2 regions of the Pseudarthrobacter equi genome follow, and region 2 is predicted to be linked to the other one. Evidence: predicted binding sites of a transcription regulator. Region 2 holds the regulator's gene; the other holds the start of a gene.

Region 1 (8,525 bases), 710 kb from region 2:
AGCTGTCCTTCTTGCCCTCATCGTTGAGGCGCTTCAGGGTCTCGTCCGGGGTCTCAGCCGGGAACGCGGTGGTCTCAGCGGCAGTGGCCGGCGCAGCCGTGGTGCCGGCCGTGGTACCCGCCGCCTCCGGAGCGGTCAGGGACGAAGCATCGTCCGGTACGGCGGGGGCAGCGGCTTCCGGCGCTACCGCCGGTTCCATCACCTTGGTGACGGACTGCCGGTGCACGGTGGCCAGGTTGCCCGGGGAGAGTTCCAGGGTGACCTTGTTCTCGGCCTCATCGATGTCCACGATCCGGCCGTAGAGGCCGAAGCTGGTCATGACATCGACGCCTGGGCCGAACTTCGACTGGAGCTCCGCCTGCTGCTGCTGCGTCTTCTTGTTCCGGCGGAACATCATGAAGATGAATACGCCGAGCATGACGAACAGGAGAATTGACATTGGATCCAAGGGGAATTCCGTCCTTTGTGGTACCTGGCTGGTTTTCCGGCAGCGCCGGACTTTGTCTGTGCCGGGCGGAACAGTCATGGAAGCCGATCCCTGACGGACCTCCTGCACCGGCGGCGCGGCCGATAGGCCATGCGCACAACAAAGACCCGAACGTGCCGAGCGTCATACCAGTCTAAGGGGAAAAGCTGGAGGGAGCCTGTTATTGGCTCTCCGGGGCCCAGTCCCCCGTGACCTCGGCACCCGTTACGCGGTCAAAAAGATCCAGCTGTTCCTGGCCGAACACGCCTGCAGGGATGGCATAGCCCAGATGTGTCCAGGCCGGCGCCATGGCGATGCGGCCGCGTGGGGTGCGGCCCAGGAGCCCTTCGCGGACGAGGAAGGGCTCCGCGACAGTCTCCACTGTTTCGGTTTCTTCGCCGACGGCGATCGCAAGCGTGGAGAGCCCCACGGGCCCTCCGCCGAACTTGGTGATGAGCGCCTCGAGGACGGAACGGTCCAGCCGGTCGAGCCCCTTCTTGTCCACTTCGTACATGTCGAGCGCCGCCGACGCGGACCGGGCATCGATCTGCTCTACGCCATGGACCAAAGCCCAGTCGCGCACGCGGCGCAGCAGCCGGTTGGCAATTCGGGGCGTTCCGCGGGACCGGCCGGCGATCTCGCTGAAGCCGGCGGAATTGACCTTCAGGTCCAGCAGGCCGGCGGAGCGCCGCAGCACAAGTTCGAGTTCCGGAACCGAGTAGAACTCCAGATGGCCTGTGAAACCGAAGCGGTCCCGCAGCGGACCGGGAAGCAGCCCGGCCCGGGTGGTGGCGCCCACCAGTGTGAAGGGGGGAAGTTCCAGCGGGATGGCAGTGGCACCCGCACCCTTACCCACCACAATGTCCACACGGAAATCCTCCATGGCCATGTAGAGCATTTCTTCAGCCGGCCTGGACATGCGGTGGATTTCGTCGAGGAAGAGGACTTCGCCCTCGGACAGCGATGACAGGATGGCGGCGAGGTCGCCGGCATGCTGGATCGCAGGGCCGCTGCTGATGCGCAGCGGAGCGTTCATTTCCGCCGCCACGATCATGGCAAGGGTGGTCTTGCCGAGACCCGGAGGACCCGAAAAGAGCACATGGTCGGCGCTGCGGCCGCGCATGCGGGATGCCTTCAGGACCAGGGACAGCTGCTTCCGCACGCGGTGCTGGCCCACGAAGTCGTCCAGGTTCTTGGGGCGGAGTGCGGCTTCGATGGCGCGTTCCTCAGGCTCCTCCCCTGCTGCCACCAGTGACGGTTCAGCCACGGCTGCCTACGCGGTTGCCCGCCCGCGCGCCGTCCTGGCCGAGCCAGCGGAGGGTGGTCCGGAGGATCTCCGGGACGTTGCCGCGGAAGGAAACTTCGGGCTCGTCCGCCAGTGCCTTGTCGATGCTCGACGACGCGTCCTTTTCGGACCAGCCCAGGCTGGTCATGGCGGCGACCACCTGCGGCTTCCAGCTGGCCTCCGCCGCGGTGGTGGCCGCAGCGGGAGCCGTACCGTGCGGAACAAGCTTGCCGGCCAGCTCAAGGACAATCCGCCCCGCCACCTTCGGACCGATCCCGGGAACCTTGGTGAAAGTCTTGTTGTCGCCGGTGTGCGCGGCAACGCGGATCGCTTCAGGATCGTGGACGGCCAAAACGGCCAGTGCGAGGCGCGGACCCACGCCGCTCACACTCAGCAGGACCTCGAAAACTTCACGTTCGTCGTCGTCCGCAAAACCAAACAGCGTCATCGAGTCTTCGCGGACGATCAGGGAGGTGAAGACCTTTCCCTCTTCGCCCACGTGGAGCCCGCTGAGGGTCTGGGGGGTGGCGTAGACGTTCATGCCCGCACCGTTCAAGTCGATGACGGCCGTGGACAGGCCTACGTGCGCTACGGTTCCGCGGAGGAAACTGATCAAGGCCTGGCTCCTGCTTGTGCTGCCGGGCCGCCGCCTGGCAAGAGGCGGAGCCCGGTTATCCGAACATATTTACGAATACCCTAGCAAGCTGCGGGGACATTCAGCGTGCGCGGCGCGCCTTCGCTTCGGCCTCGGCCCACGCCCGCTGGGCCGGTGTCAGCGCCGAACTGCCCGGACCGGTAGTGGCAACCGAGGCACCGCTTCCGGCGCGCCAGGCGTGCGTGATGGCCAGTGCCAGGGCGTCCGCGGCATCGGCCGGACGGGGCGGCGCGTCGAGGCGAAGGATCTTGGTGACCAGCTTGGTCACAGCGTCCTTGTTCGACGTGCCGCTGCCCGTAACGGCGGCCTTGACCTCCGACGGCGTATGGAGCGCCACCGGGATCCCGCGCCGCGCTGCCGCTGCAATCACCACGCCGGACGCCTGCGCCACACCCATCACGGTGCTGACGTTCAGCTGCGAGAAGACGCGTTCGACGGCGAGCACCTGGGGCTCGTAGCGGTCCAGCCATTCGTCGATGGCCAGCGCAATCACGAGCAGACGCTGGTCCAGGGATTCGTCGGGCGAGGTTCCGACGACGCCGACGGCCACCATGGTGGCCCGCCGGTTCCGCTCGACGTCCACCACCCCGATGCCGCAGCGGGTCAGGCCGGGGTCCACTCCCAGGACACGGAGCGTCATGGAGATGGACTGTGTCGCGATGGGGTGTGCTGCGACGGGCGCAGGTCAGCAGGCAAAGCCGCCGGTCACTCTGATTCCAGGGCGGCCTGGACCTCGTCGCTGAAATCGGCGTTGCTGTAGACGTTCTGGACGTCGTCGAGCTCCTCGAGGGCGTCGGCCAGCTTCATGAACTTCCGCGCTCCGTCGACGTCCAGCCCCACCTGCATGGACGGAACGAATTCCACTTCATCGGTGTCGTACTCGATGCCGGCGTCCTTGAGGGCTTCGCGGATGGCCGGAAGATCGCCCGGTTCGGAGTGGATCTCGAAGGATTCGCCGTTGTCCTTGACCTCTTCGGCGCCGGCGTCCAGGACGGCCATGAGGACGTCGTCTTCGGCCAGGCCGTTCTTGGGCAGGTTCACCACGCCCTTGCGGTTGAACAGGTAGCTGACGGAGCCGGGATCGGCGATGGTGCCGCCGTTGCGGGAGATGGCGAGGCGGACCTCGGATGCCGCGCGGTTCTTGTTGTCGGTGAGGCACTCGATCAGCAGGGCGGAACCCTGCGGGCCGCGGGCTTCGTACATGATTTCGGTGTAGTCAACCACTTCGCCGGTGAGCCCGGCGCCGCGCTTGATGGCGCGGTCGATGTTGTCGTTGGGGACCGAAGTCTTCTTCGCCTTGGTGACCGCCAGTTCGAGGCCGGGGTTGCCGGCCAGGTCCGGTCCGCCCATGCGGGCAGCAACTTCGATGTTCTTGATCAGCTTGGCGAAGGACTTTGCACGGCGGCTGTCAATGATCGCCTTTTTGTGCTTAGTCGTCGCCCATTTGGAGTGGCCTGACATGCTTTACGCTTCTCCTCTGATCATGCGGATAAAAAGTTCGTGTACGCGTTTCTCCCCGGTCACTTCCGGATGGAAGGAGGTGGCCAGCAGCCGGCCGGAACGCACTGCGACAATTCTAGCGGCCCCGGGCAGCCCGGCGGTGTGGGACGCATGTTCCGGATCGGCCGGTTCAACCTGGGCCAGGATTTCCACGCCGGGGCCTACGCGCTCCACCCACGGTCCGCGGATGAAGACGGCATGGACCGGAGCCACACCGGCGTCGGTGGCGCTGAACTCCAGGCCCTTAAAATACAGGTCCGTCTCGAAGGACTCGCGCTGGCGTCCGAAAGCGTTGCGGCGGACGGTCATGTCCAGCCCGCCGAACGTCTGCTGGGGGGCACCCGAAAGGTCCGTGGCGGGGTCGGCAATGTCCGAGGCCAGCAGGATCATGCCCGCGCAGGAACCGTAGACCGGCAGCCCGCCGGCAATGCGTTCACGCAGCGGCCCGGCCAGCCCGAAAGCCCTCGCGAGCTTGTCAATGGCCGTGGACTCGCCGCCGGGGATGATGAGCCCGTCCAGGCCGTCGAGTTCCTGCGGACGCCGGACGCTGACCCCCTCGGCGCCGGATTCAGCGGCGGCACGGAGGTGCTCGCGGAAGTCGCCCTGGAGCGCCAGGACGCCGATCCGGAGGCCCGAGCCCACGCGTGCGGGATCGGCGGAAAGGGAGTTTGTCATCGTCCCAGCATACGGGCACCGGTGCTGCCCGCCCGGCCGGGCGGGTCATACTCCGGCAGTTCCATGCCGCGGCTGGGATATATTCGGACAATGCCCTTTTACACTGTTCCGCTTGGCAAACTGGTGCGCCGGATATCCCGGCTCCGAGGCGGCGGGTCCGCGCTTCCAGGGCTCGTCGTCGAAAAAATCGACCCCGGTTTCATGCGGCGGACACTCACCACGCTGCCGCACGGCGTGGCAGTTGTCAGCGGCACGAACGGGAAGACCACCACCACCAAAATGGTGGTGGAGCTGCTCGAAAGCCAAGGCCTGAAAGTCTTCACGAACCGCACCGGCAGCAACTTCACCCGCGGCGTCGCCGCGGCCCTGCTGGGCGAGGTTGACTGGCGCGGGCGGCTGGACGCCGACGTCGCGGTCCTGGAACTCGACGAGGCACATGCCGTGCACTTCGTAAACAGCGTGCCGCCGAAATACTGCCTGCTCCTGAACGTCCTGCGGGACCAGCTGGACCGTTTCGGCGAGATCGACAAGACAGCCCAGCTCCTCCAGCACATCGCCGCCAAAACCACCGGGACCGTGGTGCTGAACCGTGAAGACCCCAGGGTGGCCAGGATCGCGGAAACCCTCACGGGCCAGGAGGTCCGGTATTTCGGGCTGGACGACTCGCTGCTGGGCACGTTCCCCAACGACGACGATATGCGCGCCGCTCCCGGCAGCCCCGCACCGGCGGGCCTCCCGGAGAAGCCCGCGGCCGACGTCGTGCTCCGCAAGGTGGGCGCGGACACCGCCGAATTTGAGTACGACGGCGGGACCGTCAGTACCGCGATGAAGCTCCGCGGGGTGTACAACATCTTCAACGCGGCCGCGGCGCTGACCCTGGCGCGGGCCATTTGCGGCGGAGCCGCGGCGGACACCAACCACGAAACCCTGCTGGAGGCGCTGTCCCAGGTGGCGCCCGCCTTCGGCCGCGGTGAGAGCCTCACGGTGGAAGGCCAGCCCCTTGACCTGGTGCTGGTGAAGAACCCCAGCGGTTTCCGCCTCGGCCTGAAGTCCTTTCCTGCAGGCGGTTACGCCACCATGATCGCCATCAACGACAACTATGCCGACGGCCGGGATATGTCCTGGCTGTGGGACGTGGAGTTCGATTCCCTCCGGGCCGAAGGCGTGGACCAGCTGACCGGTTCCCGCGCCTACGACATGGCATTGCGCCTGCAGTATGACGATGTCCGCATCGGTGCCGTGGATCCTGATATCGCGCCGGCCCTCGCAGCGTTCATCCGGGGGGCGAAGGGCCAGCCCAAGCGCATTTTCTGTACGTATACGGCCATGCTTGCCATCCGCCGCGAACTGTCGAAGATCACCACTGTGGAGGTTGTCTCTTGAGCCAGGAAACTCCGGGCACGTCCGGTCCGTCAACCGCCGGCGGCAAGGGCATCCTCAGGGTGGTCCAGCTCTACCCGCGAGACATGAACATCTACGGCGACTGGGGCAACGCCCTGGTGCTGCAGCAGCGGATCCGGTGGCACGGGTACACACCCGAACTGCTGGAATACAACGTGGGTGACCCCTTCCCTGACGATGTGGACATCATTGTGGGCGGCGGCGGCCAGGACAGCGGGCAGCTGGTCATCCAGGACGACCTGCAGGGCCGGGCGGATTCCCTCAAGGAGCTCGCCGAGGACGGGACGCCGATGCTCGTCATCTGCGGCCTGTACCAGCTCTTTGGCCGGTTCTTCAAGACCAGGACCGGCTCGGTGATTCCGGGAATCGGCATCCTCGACGTCGAAACGCACGGCACCGATGAGCGCCTGATTGGCAACGTCAAGGTCGCCACGTCCGAATTCGGTGAGGTGCTGGGTTACGAGAACCACAGCGGGCAGACCACCCTGGGTGGCGGGGTCCGCCCCCTCGGCACCGTGGCGAAGGGAACGGGCAACAACAGCAGCGACGGCCACGAGGGCGCCCGCTACCGCAACATTGTGGCCAGCTACCTGCATGGCTCGCTGCTTCCGAAGAACCCGGCCATCGCGGATTTCCTGATCCGTACAGCTGCTGAACGCAAGTTTGGAACGTTCGAGCCCGGCCTCCCGGATGACCGGTACGCGGTACTCGCTCGGGACCACGCGGCACGCAGGCCGCGCTGATCCGTCGGGTTGAGGGGCTTTTCCCTTAGCTTCGGGGCGGCCGCCGCTTCTTAACGGCCGTCAGGGTTCGAGGGTAATGAGGAGTTCATGCGCGCCAGCAGTTGCGGCGCCCATGGAGTTCACCACTCCAATGGTCCGCTGCCGCGTGGCGTCGTCGGCCGGCGCCCCGGCGCAGGGCCCCTGCGGCGCATCTGCCGCCACCGAACACCACCGGTAGGGATTCCCGGCCATAACGGTCGGCGTCCAGGCCAGGTCCGTGACGGTCCAGGTTCCGGCAGCGTCCTGGCCGAACTGCGCGCGGACCAGCAGGCCCTCGCTCTTGGCTGGATGGGCAGGGGAAACGTCCGTCATCCCGTTGCCCAGTCCGTAGGCGATCCAGGTGCCCTTGTAGTTCTCGATGGGCAGCACTGATGGGGAGTGGCCGTAGACCAGGTTGAACTGCCCGCTGTCCGCCAGCGCACGGGCTGCGTCCGTTTGTTGGGCGGTCGGGGTACCGGTGTTCCCGCCGTTGCCGTCCCCTGCATGCATGGCACCAATCACGACGTCGGCGCCCAGCATCCGCGCCTTCCTGGCCTTGGCAATCATGGTGCTGGAGTCCAGCGCGTCCACCTGCCAGGGGTATTCCGGGCTCTTCCCGTTGAGGCCGAAAGTTGCCTCGATGACAGCCACCTTCGCCGCAGGGGTCTGCAGGATGAGGATCTGTTGGGACTCCGTGGCGGTGCGGTAGGAACCGGTGTGTTTCAGGCCGGCCGCGTCCAGGGCATCCACGGTCCGCAGGAGTCCGTCGGTACTGCGGTCAAGAATGTGGTCGCCCGCGGTGGTGCAGGCCTGGTAGCCCACGTCCTTCGCAGCGGTGACGATCTGCGGCGGCACATTGAACGAGGGGTGGCCCGCAAACGGCCCGTCCGATTTCGCCACAGGGCTCCCCTGGTGGCAGATGGCGAGGTCAGACCTCTCCAGGTAGCGCCGTTGCCCCTCCAGCATCGGCAGGAAATCCAGGCCCGGCTTCCCGGCCTCAGCGGCATCCTGCTGTGCCTCCTGCCAGATGCTGCTGTGGACCGGCATGCCGCCGGTGACCACCACCGACGCGCAGCGCAGCACCGGGCACCGAGAACCCTTGCCCGGTGTGGGCGAAGGTGCGGGGGTTGGCGGGGCACTGGAAGCCGAGGCTGTACCGGACGGCATTCCGGGGTGTGGACTCTGGGTGGACCCGGCGGTGGACTCACCGCTGCCAGCCCCTTGCGCCACAAGACCGCACCCGGCGAGCGGACCAGCCACGAGCAGCAGGCCTGCCACCGACACAGCGCGCATCCACTGCTGCGGCCCGGCACCCGCGCGGGAGCGCGCAGGAGCCCTCCCGGTACTTTTCCCCATACCGCCAAGTCTAGGAATGGCCAGCCTTCGGCACGGGTATTTGGCCGCATTGAGAAGCGTGCCCTCATGTGAAAGGTTTTCATCATGACGAACCCCCTGCTGGCTCCCAGCTCCCTGCCGTATGGTCTCCCGCCCTTCGCCCGCATCGAGGCCGCCCATTACGCCGAGGCCATCGAAGCAGGCCTGGCTGAGCACCTCGCTGAAATTGACCGCATTGTGCAGAATCCGGAGGCACCCACCTTCGAGAACACCGCGGTGGCGATGGAGCAGTCGGGGCGGTTGCTGGACCGCGCAGCCGCCTCCTTCTTTACCCTTGTTTCGGCGGATGCTTCACCGGAGATCAGGGAACTGGAAACGAAGTTCTCGCCCCGGTTTTCGGCCCACCAGGATGAGCTCTTCCTGAACCCTGATCTGTATGAGCGTTTC
Region 2 (8,525 bases):
TTTGCCGTCAATGCCTGAGGCTGTGGCAACTGAATCCAAGGAAACGGCCGGCGGGCAGCTCGTCATCGAGCTGCTCGACCGGGCCGTTTCCGCCATGGGCGGCCAAAGCCGCTCCGGGCAGCATGAAATGGCGCGGCAAGTGGCGCAGGCCATCGAAACGGGAAACCACCTGCTGGTGCAGGCCGGGACCGGTACCGGAAAGTCACTGGCATACCTGATCCCGCTGATCGCCCATGCTCTTGAAAGCAACAAGCCCGCCCTGGTGTCCACGGCCACCCTTGCCCTGCAGACGCAGATTGTGGGCAGGGACCTGCCGCGGCTCCTCAAAGCCATCACCCCGGCCCTCGACCGTCCGGTCAAGGTGGCGCTGGTCAAGGGCCGGTCCAATTACGTGTGCCGGCACAAGCTGGAAGGCGGGTTTCCCTCCGAGGAACCCTCCGAGGGGCAGCTCTTCTCCCTCGGTGAGGACACCAGCGTGCCGCACTTCGCCGCAGCCGCCGGCGGGCCGCAGTCCCAGCTCGGAAAGGAAGTGGTCCGGCTCCGGGAATGGGCGGAAAAGACGTCCACAGGAGACCGGGACGAACTCCTGCCCGGCGTGACGGACCGCGCCTGGAAGCAGGTGTCCGTGACGTCCATGGAGTGCCTGGGCTCCCAGAAATGCCCCCTGGCCGAGGAATGCTTCAGCGAGCTGGCCCGCCAGGACGCTGCCGATGCCGACGTCGTGGTGACCAACCATGCCATGCTCGCGGTCAGTGCGTTCGAGGGACTCGCGGTGCTGCCCGAGTACGACGTTGTGGTGGTGGATGAGGCCCACGAGCTGCAGGACCGGGTTACCGGTGCAGTGTCCGGCCAGCTCTCCGTCGCCATGGTCCACGCCGCTGCCTCAGGCGCCCGCAAACACACGGCGATCACCGTGGACGCGCTCAACGCCGCCGCAGCGAACCTGGAGCTGGCCCTTGCCGGCGTCCCAAGCGGGCTGCTCCCCAACGGACTGAACGACGAACAGCTCGACTGCGTGGACCAGCTGCGCGAGGCCTGCAGGGCGGCGCTGTCCGACTCCAAGGGGGACAGCAGCAACACGGCCGACGGCGGCAGGCAGCTTGCGCGTTCACGCCTGATGCTCATCCTCGAACTGTCCGAACGGCTATTGGCGGCAAAGGAGAACCGCGAGGTCGTGTGGATCTCGCGCGCCGGAACCTTCGATCCCGGCCAGGGCTATACCCAACCTGACGACAGTGCTCCTGCGCTGGTCAATATCGCGCCGTTGTCCGTGGCCGGGAGGCTGCGTGAGGGGCTCTTCGCCGGGCATACAGTGGTCCTGACGTCCGCAACCCTGGCCATCGGTTCTGCCTTCGAGCCCGCCGCCGGGGGATTGGGCCTCGTGGGCGAAGGGGCGCCGGCCTGGACCGGGATCGACGTCGGCTCGCCGTTCGACTATCCCAAGCAGGGGATCCTGTACGTGGCCGGGCACCTGCCCAAGCCGGGCCGTGGTGCGTCACCCGAATCGCTTGCAGAGCTGGAGGCACTCATCCGCGCCTCGAACGGCGGGGCGCTGTGCCTGTTCTCCTCACGGCGGGCAGCCGAAGAGGCGGCCGAAGCACTCCGGCCCAAGCTGGGCATGACGGTCCTGTGCCAGGGCGACTCCACCATGACGGCCCTCGTCAAGCAGTTCGCAGACGAACCGGATACGTGCCTGTTCGGCACCATGTCGCTCTGGCAGGGCGTTGACGTCCCAGGGGTTTCCTGCCGCCTGGTGGTCATCGACCGGATCCCCTTCCCCCGCCCGGACGACCCCCTCATGACCGCCCGCTCCCGGGCCGTGGCGCAGGCAGGCGGCAACGGCTTCATGTCCGTCTCGGCCACCCATGCCGCCATCCGGCTGGCCCAGGGCGCCGGCAGGCTGATCCGCTCCACCGGCGACAAGGGCGTAGTGGCGGTCCTCGATTCCCGCCTGGCCACGGAACGCTACGCCGGGTTCCTGCGCGGCGCCCTGCCGCCCTTCTGGGCCACGACGGACCGCACGACGGCGATCGCGGCCTTGGAGAGGCTGGCCGGGGAAACGCCGTAGGCACCATTTGAAAACCCCAATAAGGAAGGCGCCGTTCCCCGGAACGGCGCCTCCCTTATTGGCTGGACTGCTGTGGCCTGTTGTTGACGGCGGCCACGCTACAGCGAGCGGAGGACCGAAACCACCTTGCCCATGATGGTGGCATGGTCGCCAAGGATCGGTTCGTACTGCGTGTTCTGGGGCAGCAGCCACGTGTGGCCGTCCCGCTGGCGGAACGTCTTGACCGTGGCTTCGTCGTCCAGGAGCGCGGCAACAATGTCGCCGTTCGCGGCATCCGCCTGGCGCCGGACCACCACCCAGTCGCCGTCGCAGATAGCGGCGTCCACCATGGAATCACCGGCCACCTTCAGCATAAACAGTTCGCCCTGGCCCACCAGCTGGCGGGGGAGCGGCATAACGTCTTCCACCACCTGGTCCGCGAGGATGGGGCCGCCGGCGGCGATGCGGCCGACGAGGGGCACCATGGCCGTGTCCAGCGCGGTGGGCAACTCCGTGACGGACGCTGTGATGCCCGTGGAGGCCGCAGCCGCGGGTTCCGCTGCCTGCCTGGCCGCCCTGCCGGTGGTCCCGCCGTCGAGGGTCAGCGGCATCAGGACTTCCATGGCCCGGGGCCGCTTCGGATCACGCCGCAGGTAGCCCAGCTTTTCCAGCTGCGAGAGCTGGTGGGTGACGCTCGAGAGGCTGGCCAGCCCCACGGTGTCCCCAATCTCGCGCATGGACGGCGGGTAGCCGTTGACGTTGACCGAACGCTGGATGGTCTCGAGGATTTTCTTCTGCCGCGGCGTCAAGCCCTTGGCTGTCCTTTTCGGCTGCGAGGTCGCCCTGCCCCCGGTGGCTGCTGCTGCCATGTTCGCCGTTGCCTTTCGGTTGCCACCGGGCTTTCAACTGCACCGGACTAAGTGTTCCCGCCGTCAATGTCAGACCCTGCTGATCAACTTCAGGAGTGGATGTTCCTGCCTCCAAACGTAGGTCAGCCACATGGCTTTTTCAAACATTTGTTCTAGCGAGTCTCGACATTGTTCGTCCATAGGTGCTAAAACTGAATCAAGCAGTATTCGAATATGTGTTCTAACAAGGCGAGCAGCCGTTCGAACACGGAGCCGGTCAGGCAGCACCATGGGGCGGCACCAGCAGGCAACACCAACAGACGCAGTACGGTCCAGGAGGGCTAAGGTCATGTCAGCTACATCCGCTTTCAGGTCACACGGTTTCGACGTTCACGGCAACGGTGCACGGGCCCAGCAGGCGCCGCTGCCACCACTGCGCCTCACGCGGCGGGGCAAGATTGTCCTGATCGGGATTCCCCTGGTGCTGCTGGCAGCGCTCCTGCTGTCACTGGCCGGCTTCTTCAACTCACCGGCCAAGGCCTCCGACTCCGCAGCGGACCTGACCGTGACCCCCACCGTCACGGTCACCGTGCAGCCGGGTGAGTCGCTGTGGGGGATCGCTTCCGACCTCGCGCCCGAGCGGGACGCCAGGGACGTCGTGGCAGATATCGTGCAGCTCAACAACCTGTCCGCCGGGAAGATTCTCCCGGGACAGCAGCTGTACATCCCCACACGCTAGGAATGGTTCGCGGCACGTCTCCCTGGCTGTATCGAAGTCCCGGAACAGCAGGTGTGCTGCCCAGAGCCGACGTTGCATGGGTAGGCGCGGACCGTCACATTTTCGGGCGACCGCACCTCCCACTAAACTGTTCAGGTGAATGACCAGCTTGAACGCCTGAACCGGCTTCCTCTCCGCAGCAACCTCCGGGGCATCACGCCCTACGGTGCCCCGCAGCTGGATGTGCCCATCCTCCTCAACGTCAACGAGAACACCCATGGTGTCCCGGCCGACGTCACAGCCGCCATCACGGCGGCGGTCGCGGAGGCTGCCATCGGCCTGAACCGCTACCCGGACCGGGAGTTCACCGAGCTCCGCAAGGCCCTTGCCGAGTATCTGGGACACGGCCTCGACGAGGCCAACGTATGGGCCGCCAACGGCTCCAACGAAGTGCTCCAGCAGATCCTTCAGGCATTCGGCGGTCCGGGGCGCACGGCCCTCGGCTTCCCGCCCACGTACTCCATGTACCCCCTGCTTGCCAGCGGCACGGACACCGGCTACATCAAGGGCGAGCGTGAGGACGGGTACGGCCTCAGCGCCGAATCGGCCGCCCGCCAGGTCCGGGAACTGAAGCCCAACATCGTTTTCCTGTGCTCACCGAACAACCCCACCGGCACCGGCCTCGGGCTGGACGTGGTGGAAGCGGTTTACAAAGCCGGCGCCGAAAGCCAGGCCATCGTGATCGTGGATGAGGCCTACCACGAGTTTGCCCACGACGGCACGCTCAGCGCCCTGACGCTGCTGCCCGGGCGGGAGCGGCTGATCGTTTCCCGCACCATGAGCAAGGCATTCGCGCTGGCCGGCGCCCGGCTCGGATACATGGCAGCCGCCCCGGAAGTAACCGACGCGCTGCGCCTGGTCCGGCTCCCGTACCACCTGTCGGCCATCACCCAGGCAACCGCCCTGGCGGCCCTGCAGCACCGCGAAGCCCTCATGGCTGACGTCGAGGACATCAAGAAGCAGCGCGACCGCATCGTGTCCGAGCTGACCCGCATGGGCCTCAAGCCGGCGGCATCCGACTCCAACTACGTGTTCTTCGGCGGACTGGAGAATCCGCACCAGGTCTGGCAGGAACTGCTGGACGCGGGTGTGCTGATCCGCGACGTCGGTATCCCGGGGCACCTGCGGGTTACTGCCGGCACTGAGACGGAAACCACAGCCTTCCTCACCTCCCTGGAAAGCATCCTTGCCGGCCAGCCGGCCCTTCCCGCCTAGACTTGAAGAACCGGCGCTGGACGCCCTGACCACCCCTTACTGCCACAAAGGACACCTGACCATGACTTCCACCGGACCGAACGCGGACGCAGCCCGGACCGCACGCATGGAGCGTGCCACCAGCGAGTCGTCCGTGCTCGTGGAAATCAACCTGGACGGTACGGGCGTCTCGGACATCGACACTTCCGTGCCGTTCTACGACCACATGCTCACGGCACTGTGCAAGCACTCGCTGATCGACATGACGGTCAAAGCCACGGGAGACACCCACATCGACGTCCACCACACCGTGGAGGACGTTGCCATCACCTTCGGCGAGGTGCTGCGGACCGCCCTGGGCAACAAGGCCGGCATCCGCCGGTTCGGCGAAGCCACCGTCCCGCTGGACGAGGCCCTGGCCAACGCCGTGGTGGACGTCTCCGGGCGCCCTTACCTGGTGCACGCCGGCGAGCCCGCCGGCCAGGAATACCACCTGATCGGCGGCCACTTCACTGGCTCCCTCACCCGCCACGTCTTTGAGGCCATCACCCTGCACGCAGGCATCTGCCTGCACATGAACGTCATCGCCGGACGGGACCCCCACCACATTGTGGAAGCCCAGTTCAAGGCGTTCGCCCGTGCCCTGCGTGCAGCCGTCGAACCCGATCCCCGGGTTGAGGGCATTCCGTCCACCAAGGGTGCCCTGTGAGCGGCCAGATCCTGAAGGACGGTGCCATCATCGACCCGTCCGCATCACGCAAGCCCGCTTCCCCGGAGGGCAAGCCCACCGTGACGGTGCTGGATTACGGTTCCGGCAACGTCCGGTCGGCCGTGCGCGCCCTCGAGCGGGCCGGTGCAGAGGTCATCCTCAGCGCCAAGCCCGAGGATGTCCTGAACGCGGACGGCCTGGTGGTTCCCGGCGTCGGCGCCTTCGAGACGGTCATGCGCGAGCTCAAAGCCGTGGATGGCATCAGGCTCATCGGCCGCCGGGTGGCCGGCGGCCGCCCCGTCCTGGGGATCTGCGTGGGCCTCCAGGTACTTTTCGAGGCCGGCGTCGAGCATGGCACCGAGGCTGAGGGCATCGGCGAATGGCCCGGGAAAGTCGAGATGCTGCCGGCCGACGTCGTTCCGCACATGGGCTGGAACACCGTCAAGGTGCCGGAGGGTTCAAAGCTCTTCGCCGGAGTGGAAGGCGAGCGGTTCTACTTCGTCCATTCCTACGGCGTGCAGGAATGGAACTTCGACGTCATTCAGCCGCTGATGGCCCCTCCGCTGGTGACGTGGTCCGAACACGGCGCACCCTTTATCGCTGCCGTCGAAAACGGGCCGCTGTGCGCCACGCAGTTCCACCCTGAGAAGTCAGGCGATGCCGGCGCGCGGCTGCTGCGCAACTGGGTGGACGCGCTGCGCCGGCCCACGGAAACCGGCAGCGGCGACGCTAGTGGCGGCGCCTGAATGTGGTCCATCGTCCTGATGGGACTGGCCGGCCTGCTGGTGGGCGGTGCCCTGTCCTTCCGGCAGCAGCACAAGCCCCTGTGGACCCAGGTTTCGTTCTACGTCCTGGCAGGCATGTCCCTGCTCGCCGCCTACCTGCTGACCCTCCCGGCCGGTTGACAGGCATCCTGGCCAACGAGTCCGGCCACTGACGCGCGCCGGCACTGTGCCGGCAGCCCGACACCCCACCCACAACATCAAGGATGAAGATGACCACCGCAAACGATCTGCCGGTACTTGAACTGCTGCCCGCCGTCGACGTCGTCAACGGCCAGGCCGTGCGGCTGGTCCAGGGTGAGGCCGGCAGTGAAACCAGCTACGGAACCCCGCTGGAGGCTGCGCTGAACTGGCAGCAGCAGGGCGCCGAATGGGTGCACCTCGTGGACCTGGACGCCGCCTTCGGCCGCGGCTCCAACGCCGAACTGCTCCGCGAGGTGGTGGGGCAGCTGGACATCAAGGTGGAGCTCTCCGGCGGACTCCGGGACGATGAAACCCTCGAAGCCGCACTTGGCCTCGGCGTCGCACGGGTTAACCTCGGCACCGCCGCGCTGGAGAACCCGGAGTGGACGCGCCGCGCCATCGAGCGCTTCGGTGACAGGATCGCCGTCGGACTCGACGTCCGCGGAACCACCCTGGCCGGCCGGGGCTGGACCAAGGAAGGCGGGGACCTCTGGGACGTCCTGGCCCGCCTCGAGGATGCAGGCTGCTCGCGCTACGTGGTCACCGACGTGACCAAGGACGGCACCCTGCAGGGGCCCAACGTTGAACTGCTGCGCCAGATGGTGGAGAAGACCGGCAAACCCGTCATCGCGTCCGGCGGCATCTCCAGCCTCGATGACCTCAAGGTCCTGCGCTCCCTGGTCCCGCTGGGCGTCGAAGGTGCCATCGTGGGCAAGGCCCTCTATGCCGGCGCCTTCACCCTGCCCGAAGCCCTCGACGTGGCCGGCCGCCGCTAGGCTGCCGGAACCCGACGCGATGGCCAGCAAAGATTCAGGCGCCCCCGCTCCCCGCCACCTTCCCGGCCATATCGCCGCGGCGCTGGCAGGAGCCGGCGGCGCGACCGACTCCGCGGGCCAGCCCTGGGCGGGCCGCAGCCTCGCCGGCGACGACGCGAAGATCCACAATTTCGAGGACGACGACGGTACGGCCAACGCAGGCTACCGCGCCGCCGTCGCGGGCTTGCGTGGGGGAACCGGCGACGAAGCTGCCGTCGTGGCGTCCCTGGCGACGGCGCGGGTCTTCATCCCCATCGTGGCCCAGCTGGCGGAAGAAGCGGAGTCTGACCACGGCCTGCATGCCGACAAGCAGGCAGACATGGCGCTGGTAACGCTCAAAGCCGCCGACGGCAGGACCGCGCTGCCGGCCTTCACGTCAACGGAGGCCCTGAGCGCCTGGCACCCCGATGCCCGCCCGGTGGCTGTCTACGCGGCACGCGCTGCGCTGTCCGCCGTGGCGGAGGGTGCCGAACTTGTGGTCCTGGACCCGGGCGCAGATGTCACTTTCGTGGTTCGCCGGCCGGCCGTGTGGGCGCTGGCCCAGCAGCAGCCCTGGCTGCCCTCCTACGCCGACGAGGAACTGGCGGCCGAGATGGGTGCTGCCGCCGCTGCGTTCCCAACTGTCCGCCGGATCGAGCTCCTGCCGGGCAGGGGAGTGGCTGCCCGGGCAGCCGACGGGACCGTGTTGCCGGGTGGCGGCGCGGGGCCGGAACTGCAAGTGGTGCTCTACCTTGAGGACGGGTTGGACGCCTCAGGCGTGCAGCGCCTGGTGGCTGCGCTGCAGGCCGAGTGGTCCCGGAATGTATTGTTTGGGGAGCGGGTCGATTCGCTCGAGGTCAAGCTGCGGCGCGCCACAGGCTAGTTGTCAGGAGCGGGGCTGCCCCGGGTTCCTGAGGCATACGTAAGGAACCTTTTTCGTGAACTTCGCGCTGTACCGGGAGCTGCTGGCCGTCCGGCCTATCCGGAGGCTTTTGCTGGTGGGCATGGTTGCCCGCATTCCACATTCTGCGGCGGGCGTGCTGCTGACCCTGCACATCGTCCTCACCCTGGGCCAGGGATACGCCGCTGCCGGTGCCGCAGCCGCCGTGATGACGATCGGTATAGCTGTCGGGGCACCGTGGCGCGGGCGCCGGGTGGACACCGTCGGCCTCCGGCGTGCACTGGTCCCG

What was found. Region 2 encodes LexA, which represses DNA repair genes until DNA is damaged. Its sites were predicted from a motif close to TCGAACANNTGTTCGA; they were not measured.
Region 1: a site for LexA is predicted at 2,427-2,442, ahead of ruvA (Holliday junction branch migration protein RuvA). Genes of this name have one in related genera too.

Annotation. Positions count from the first base shown of each region.
Region 1 is NZ_LT629779.1:2,661,629-2,670,153, forward strand. Features, by position in the region: gene yajC (preprotein translocase subunit YajC) at 1-439, opposite strand, end outside; gene ruvB (Holliday junction branch migration DNA helicase RuvB) at 648-1,733, opposite strand; gene ruvA (Holliday junction branch migration protein RuvA) at 1,726-2,367, opposite strand; gene ruvC (crossover junction endodeoxyribonuclease RuvC) at 2,468-3,046, opposite strand; gene BLT71_RS11950 (YebC/PmpR family DNA-binding transcriptional regulator) at 3,112-3,867, opposite strand; gene pdxT (pyridoxal 5'-phosphate synthase glutaminase subunit PdxT) at 3,871-4,581, opposite strand; gene BLT71_RS11960 (Mur ligase family protein) at 4,672-5,964, shown strand; gene BLT71_RS11965 (type 1 glutamine amidotransferase) at 5,961-6,725, shown strand; gene BLT71_RS11970 (CapA family protein) at 6,786-8,099, opposite strand; gene BLT71_RS11975 (M3 family metallopeptidase) at 8,184-8,525, shown strand, end outside.
Region 2 is NZ_LT629779.1:1,954,859-1,963,383, forward strand. Features, by position in the region: gene hflX (GTPase HflX) at 1-18, shown strand, start outside; gene BLT71_RS08835 (ATP-dependent DNA helicase) at 11-2,068, shown strand; gene lexA (transcriptional repressor LexA) at 2,167-2,916, opposite strand; gene BLT71_RS08845 (LysM peptidoglycan-binding domain-containing protein) at 3,245-3,634, shown strand; gene BLT71_RS08850 (histidinol-phosphate transaminase) at 3,770-4,888, shown strand; gene hisB (imidazoleglycerol-phosphate dehydratase HisB) at 4,950-5,576, shown strand; gene hisH (imidazole glycerol phosphate synthase subunit HisH) at 5,573-6,322, shown strand; gene BLT71_RS20570 (hypothetical protein) at 6,323-6,481, shown strand; gene priA (bifunctional 1-(5-phosphoribosyl)-5-((5-phosphoribosylamino)methylideneamino)imidazole-4-carboxamide isomerase/phosphoribosylanthranilate isomerase PriA) at 6,571-7,317, shown strand; gene BLT71_RS08870 (SseB family protein) at 7,337-8,218, shown strand; gene BLT71_RS08875 (MFS transporter) at 8,274-8,525, shown strand, end outside.